DNA from 3 places in the Methylocaldum sp. RMAD-M genome. Region 3 is predicted to be linked to each of the others. Evidence: predicted binding sites of a transcription regulator. Region 3 holds the regulator's gene; each other region holds the start of a gene.
What was found. Region 3 encodes HrcA, which represses chaperone genes, less so after heat shock. Its sites were predicted from a motif close to TNTTAGCACTCNNNNNNNNNGAGTGCTAANA; they were not measured.

Region 1 (2,275 bases), on a different contig from region 3:
GCCTTCGAGTACCGGCAGCATGTCGCGGATATTGGAAATCTTTTTCTCGCAGATGAGGATCAGCGGGTTTTCCAGCTCGGCGCTCATGCTCTGCTGATTGTTGATGAAGTACGGCGACAAATAGCCGCGGTCGAACTGCATACCTTCGACGACATCCAGGCTGTTTTCAAGGCCCGAACCTTCCTCGACCGTGATCACGCCTTCCTTGCCCACTTTGTCCATCGCTTCGGCAATGATCTTGCCGATGCTCTCGTCTGAGTTGGCGGAAATGGTGCCGACTTGAGCGATCGCGTTGCTGTCGGTGCAGGGAACGGACATTTCGTGGATGGCGTCGACGGCGGCGGTGACCGCCTTGTCGATGCCGCGTTTCAGATCCATCGGGTTCATGCCGGCGGCCACGGCCTTCAGGCCCTCGACCAGAATCGATTGCGCCAGAACGGTGGCGGTGGTGGTGCCGTCGCCCGCGACATCGGAAGTCTGAGACGCGACTTCCTTCACCATCTGAGCGCCCATGTTTTCGAACTTGTCGGAGAGCTCGATATCTTTCGCCACGGATACGCCGTCCTTGGTGACGGTCGGCGCGCCGAAACTCTTTTCGAGCACGACATTGCGGCCTTTCGGACCCAAGGTCACTTTCACCGCCTGTGCCAGAATATTGACCCCGCGAACCATGCGGATCCGCGCGTCATCACCGAATCTTACGTCTTTCGCTGCCATTACGATTTACCTTCGTTGGTTGATGTTGAATTCCGGGCGTGCTCAGTCTTCGAGCACAGCCATGATGTCGTCTTCGCGCATGACAAGGATATCCTCGCCATCGAGTTTCACCTCGGTGCCGGAATATTTGCCGAACAGCACCTTGTCGCCCGCTTTGACTTGCAGCGCGCGCACTTGCCCGTTATCCAGAGTTTTGCCGTTACCCACCGCAAGAACTTCACCGCGCATCGGTTTTTCCGCAGCCGTATCCGGAATCACGATTCCGCCCGGCGAAGTCCGCTCCTCTTCGAGGCGCCTCACGATAACACGGTCATTCAAAGGACGAATTTTCATCATACTCTCCTGTTCCTACTGATGATGTATTGACTGACGAGCGGTCGACCAGACCCTAGCTTTGTTAGCACTCGACTAAAACGAGTGCTAATCATAGCCGTCGAATATTTCATGTCAAGATCAACGCTCCCCCACCACATGTGAAAGAGTTGCGCGAATCCGCGTTTTTCCTGGGTTAAGATTCGTGCGCAACCAGCTTCGAGAAAAGAACATGGACCGCACCGAACGCTTCTACAAAATCGATCAACTGATCCGCGAGCGGGAAAACGTCTCTCAAAAGGCGTTCCTTGAAGAATTGGGTATATCGGCAGCCACTTTCAAGCGTGATATCGAATATATGCGCAATCGATTCAACGCGCCGATCGTTTGGGACCGAAAAACCCGCGGCTACCGCTTCGGGCCCCATAGCGGCGATGCGGCCTACGAATTGCCCGGCCTTTGGTTCAATGCCTCGGAAATCCATGCTCTCCTCACCATGCGCCAACTGCTCGCAGACCTTCAGCCCGGGCTGCTCGAACCGCATATCCAGCCGCTGCTCGCCCGCCTCAATGCCCTGCTCGGCGCCGGCGATCACGAGTGGCAGGAAGTCGAAAAACGGGTCCGGGTGTTCCATGTCGCACGGCGAACGGTGGATCTACAGCATTTCGAAGTGGTTGCGACGGCTCTGCTCAGACGCCGCCGGCTGCGAATTGTCCATTACAACCGCAGCACCGATGAAACATCCGAACGCACGGTGTCGCCGCAGCGCCTGATCCACTACCGCGAAAACTGGTATTTGGACGCCTGGTGCCATCTCCGTGAAGCGATCCGAAGTTTCGCCGTGGATGCGCTCCGCTCCGCATCGGCGCTGAACGAACCCGCCGTAGACATCCCGGACGAAGAGTTGGATCGAGAACTGGCATCCGGTTACGGCATCTTCTCCGGCGCCGAAATCCACTGGGCGGAATTGCGTTTTACGCCCGAACGCGCGCGCTGGGTCAGCCATGAAATCTGGCATCCCAAGCAAAAGACCCGGTTCGAGCCGGACGGCAGTTACACCCTCGAAATCCCCTACGCCGACGACCGCGAACTGATCATGGACATCCTCAAACACGGCGCGGACGTCGAAGTCCTCGCTCCCGAATCGCTCAGGAGCAAACTGCAAGAAACGGTTCGGGCAATGGCGGCCCGCTACGAATAAAAATTTTTACCGATAGGGTTAGTGGCTCACACCCTGAGCGACTAC
Region 2 (2,275 bases), 120 kb from region 3:
TCAAACATTGGGACAATACCATCGATGTCACCCTGGTTGAGCCCAACGCCACACACTACGCCTGTATTTTGTCCAACCTGGTCATCACCGGCGCCATCTCGATGAACCGGATCAACCTAAGCTACGACGGTTTAAGAAATCGAGGCGTCAAGATCGTCCAAGCCATGGCTGCCGCCATCGACCCGGTCGGTAGCAAGGTGGGTCTGTCGAATGGCGCCACACTAGACTACGAGCATCTGATCCTTGCGCCCGGCATCGACTTCATCAACCCGAATCCGGCCGGAGCCGAACGTCTGTACGACCCGAACCTGACGCCCCACGCCTGGAAAGCCGGGCCCCAGACTACCCTGCTCAAGAATCAATTGGCGGCCATGCCGGACGGTGGCGTGTTCGTCATGAACGTCCCCAAAGCGCCCTATCGCTGCCCACCCGGCCCATATGAGCGTGCATGTATCGTCGCCGCTTATCTGAAGCGCAAGAAGCGACGTTCGAAGATCATCGTGCTGGATGCGAACCCAGACATCGTGGCCGAGCCGCATACATTCGGCACGGCATTCAGCCAGACCTATGCAGGAACGCTCGAATACCACGCCAACGTAGGCATTACCCAAGTCAATTCATCGCTCAAGACAATAGACACCACGATCGGCGCGTTGTCGGCGGACGTGCTCAACATGATTCCCAACCAGAAAGCCGGACAGATCGTCTTCGACGCCGGCGTGGTCAACGATCCGACGGGCCGATGGGCGACGGTCGATCCGCTGACTTACGGTTCAACCGTCTACGAAAACATCTATGTGATCGGCGATTCTCAGGCAACGGCACAACCGAAGTCCGGCCACATGGCGAACTCCCAGGCCAAAGTTTGCGTCGACTCGATCATCCGCGCGTTCGTCGGCGAAACACCGGACCCGCAGCCGACGACCAATTCGGCCTGCTTCAGCCCCATCACCGAGACCGAAGCGTCGTGGTTGACTGCGGTTTACCAATACGATCCGACAACGCACAGCATGAAGCGCGTCGAGGATTCGTTCGGCGAAGCGGCGGAGCCGTCGTCGGAAAATTACGAGCACATGTTCCATTGGGCCGACAACATCTTCGCCGATTCGTTTAGGTAGGGCGGCGACCCGCTTTCCACAAGACCGGCCACGCGAGGCCATAAAACCGAAGGCCAGCCTAACGCTGGCCTTCATCTTTTCTGAAATGCTAGCTCGATTCGGTAATCAAAATTTCATATTGCGCCCCTTGAAAACTAAATCCGCATCGCTATATTGTTAGCAGCTCTCGACAGAGAGTGCTAACACTACAGTGTTTTTTTGAGGTTCAACCTTCTTCAAGGAGAAAACAGTCATCATGAAAATTCGTCCCTTGCATGACCGTATCGTCGTAAAACGCTGGGAAGAAGAAAAAACATCCCCGGGCGGAATCGTCATTCCCGACACCGCAAAGGAAAAGCCGATCAAAGGCGAAGTGGTTGCTGTAGGAAACGGAAAAGCCCTGGATAACGGTCAAGTGCGCGCACTGGATGTAAAAGTCGGTGACAAAGTCTTGTTCGGCAAGTATGCCGGTACCGAAGTCAAAATCGACGGCACCGAATATCTGATGCTGCGCGAAGACGACATCATGGGCGTATTCGAAGCCTGATCCACGACCTAACGTTCAGACTGATTTTGGAGGAATTAACTGATGGCAGCTAAAGAAGTCCGTTTTTCCGATGATGCCCGTCAGCGCATGCTGGCCGGGGTTAACGTTCTGGCCGACGCCGTGAAGCAGACCCTGGGCCCGAAAGGCCGCAACGTCGTGCTGGAAAAGAGCTTCGGCGCACCGACCGTCACCAAAGACGGCGTTTCGGTCGCAAAAGAGATCGAACTGAAAGACAAGTTCGAGAACATGGGCGCTCAGATGGTGAAGGAAGTCGCCTCGAAGACGTCCGACGTCGCCGGCGACGGCACCACCACGGCAACCGTCCTGGCTCAGGCCATTGTCCGCGAAGGCTTGAAATCCGTAGCGGCGGGTGCAAACCCGATGGATATCAAACGCGGCATCGATCAGGCGGTCGGCGTGGTCATCGAAGAGCTGAAGAAACTCTCCAAGCCCTGCACCGACAGTAAAGCCATCGCCCAGGTCGGCACCATCTCCGCCAACTCCGACGAGAGCATCGGCAAAATCATCGCCGACGCGATGGACAAGGTGGGCAAGGAAGGCGTGATTACCGTTGAGGAAGGTTCCGGTTTGGACAACGAACTGGATGTTGTCGAGGGTATGCAGTTCGACC
Region 3 (2,275 bases):
TCGGACGCTGAATTTTTCCAGTACCGAATTCAGCTGCTTTAGCGTGAGCTCCATGCCTTCGCGCAATTTCACCACATCCGAGGTCTCTCCGACGGCCGCTTGCAGCCCGAGTTCGAGGCTATCGACCACGGTCAATAGCTCCTTCGAAAATTTCTCCAGAGCATATTTATTGGCATTCTGGAGTTCTTTTTCCGAGCGTCGGCGCAAATTCTCCAACTCGGCCTGGGTGCGTACGAATTTGTCCCAATTCTCCTCCGCTCGGCGAGTTGCTTCGGTCAATTGCTGTGCAAGTTGCTCGATCGGCGTTGGTTCGACAACACCTTCTTCCGTTGTGATTGCCGTGTCGACAGAAGCGGCTTGTTCCGCTTGATCTGGCGCCTTTGGCGCCGATTCGGGCGAAGCCTGGTCTTTGCTCATATAACTGCTCCTCAACGAAAAATAATGAGCCCGTGTGCCTATGCACGCACACAGGTCGACGATTTCTACCAATATGGGTTAAGAATTAAGATGGGGTCAGCGATTTTTGATTCAAGGCGGCCCCCAACAATTTCGCGGTAATGTCAACCAAAGGAATGACCCGCTCATACGCCATGCGGGTGGGGCCGATAACGCCGAGTACGCCTACCGCCTCGCCATTGAGAGAGTAAGAGGCGGTTACCAGGCTGCACTGATCCAGCGCACGATAGCCGGATTCCTCGCCTATAAAGATCTTGACGCCGGGGGTTTCTAGGCAACGGTCTAGTAGATGGACTAAGTCTTCCTTCTGATGAAACGTTTCGAATAAGGAACGGAGCCGCTCCATATTGGCCAAATCGGCAAAATCCATCAGATTGATTTCGCCGGTTAGCACAAACGGGTTCCGACGTTTTCCTTTATCCTTAAGTGCCAAATCCGCGATTTCAGCCGCATCAATAATTTCCTGGCTTAAACGATTCCGCATTTCCTGCAAGTCGTTAAATAGACTCTCGCGGATCGCAGTTAGATCCTTGCCTGCATAGGTTGAATTGAGGAAATTTGCTGCCGCTTGCAAATCGGCAGGCGTGAACTGACGGGGTGAGTGAATGATCTTGTTGTGGACTTCCTGTTCGTTAGTGACCAGGATGACCAGCAAGCGTTGACCGGACAGCGGGATAAATTCGATGTGTCTGAAGGTGACTATCTCCCTGCGCGGCAACATCACGAGGCCCGCCATATGGGTTACTTCCGAGAGGACGCGAGAGGCGGCTTCGAGCAAATCGTCGGGATCTTCCTGAGTATTCAGGTCCTGGCGGAGCTGTCGGATGATGTCTTGCTGCAAAGGTTTGATGGTCAGCAAGGTATCAACAAAAAAACGGTAGCCGGTTACCGTCGGCATGCGTCCCGCTGACGTATGTGGCGATGTGATCAGCCCTATGTCTTCGAGATCCGCCATGATGTTGCGGATCGTCGCCGGGCTTAAATTCAAGCCGGTGTCGCGCGCTAAAGCCCGCGAACCAACCGGCTGGCCTTCGCCGATATAACGCTCCACCAGCACTTTAAGCAAGTGTTGGGCTCGCTCGCTCAATTGGGGATATTTAGGCACCGGTATCCTCGAATGGTGGGGGTTTTAGCACTCGAGACCATCGAGTGCTAAAAAGTTAGCAACCCCTAGATAATGTGTCAAGAAGCTCATACCATATCGAGCAAAGCGGCGTCTAATTAGGTGTAAATCTTAGGTCACCACATGGCGAACGCTTCCATATCCAAGGAGAGAATTATGCAAGGCGACTCGACGGTTATCGATTATCTTAATCGCGTGCTGGGCAACGAACTGATCGGCATTAACCAGTATTTTCTTCATGCGAGAATGTACAGGAACTGGGGGTTGGGCGAGCTCGACAAGCACGAATATGATGAATCTATCGGTAAGATGAAGCGTGCCGACAAGTTGATCGAGCGTATTTTGTTTCTTGAAGGATTGCCAAACTTGCAGGATTTGGGGCATTTGAAGATCGGAGAAAATCCGGAGGAAATGCTCGGCTGCGACCTTCAGTTGGAACTTCAAAGCGTATCTTTGCTGCGCGAAGCGGTCGAGTTTTGTGAAAAGGCCGGAGATTATGTCTCCCGAGATCTTCTGGAAGAGATACTCGAAGATGAGGAAGAGCAGGTCGACTGGCTTGAAACGCAGGCGGAGTTGATTCGGAAAATCGGCCTGCAGAACTATTTGCAGTCTCAGATGTAAGCTGCGGTACCGGTCAGCCCCATTTACAGTGACGCGGGACGCTCGCGGCTTCAGAAACATATGCCATCCATTTTC

Region 1: the regulator HrcA is predicted to act here: its motif matches at 1,113-1,143, upstream of groES (co-chaperone GroES).
Region 2: the regulator HrcA is predicted to act here: its motif matches at 1,273-1,303, upstream of groES (co-chaperone GroES).

The regions. Positions count from the first base shown of each region.
Region 1 covers NZ_JAFIBZ010000002.1:278,539-280,813, forward strand. Annotated here, with positions in the region: gene groL (chaperonin GroEL) at 1-717, opposite strand, end outside; gene groES (co-chaperone GroES) at 760-1,050, opposite strand; gene JOD69_RS03395 (WYL domain-containing protein) at 1,235-2,230, shown strand.
Region 2 covers NZ_JAFIBZ010000001.1:328,061-330,335, reverse strand. Annotated here, with positions in the region: gene JOD69_RS01500 (FAD-dependent oxidoreductase) at 1-1,118, shown strand, start outside; gene groES (co-chaperone GroES) at 1,354-1,644, shown strand; gene groL (chaperonin GroEL) at 1,687-2,275, shown strand, end outside.
Region 3 covers NZ_JAFIBZ010000001.1:448,360-450,634, forward strand. Annotated here, with positions in the region: gene grpE (nucleotide exchange factor GrpE) at 1-489, opposite strand, end outside; gene hrcA (heat-inducible transcriptional repressor HrcA) at 503-1,561, opposite strand; gene bfr (bacterioferritin) at 1,736-2,200, shown strand; gene JOD69_RS01955 (NAD(+) kinase) at 2,261-2,275, shown strand, end outside.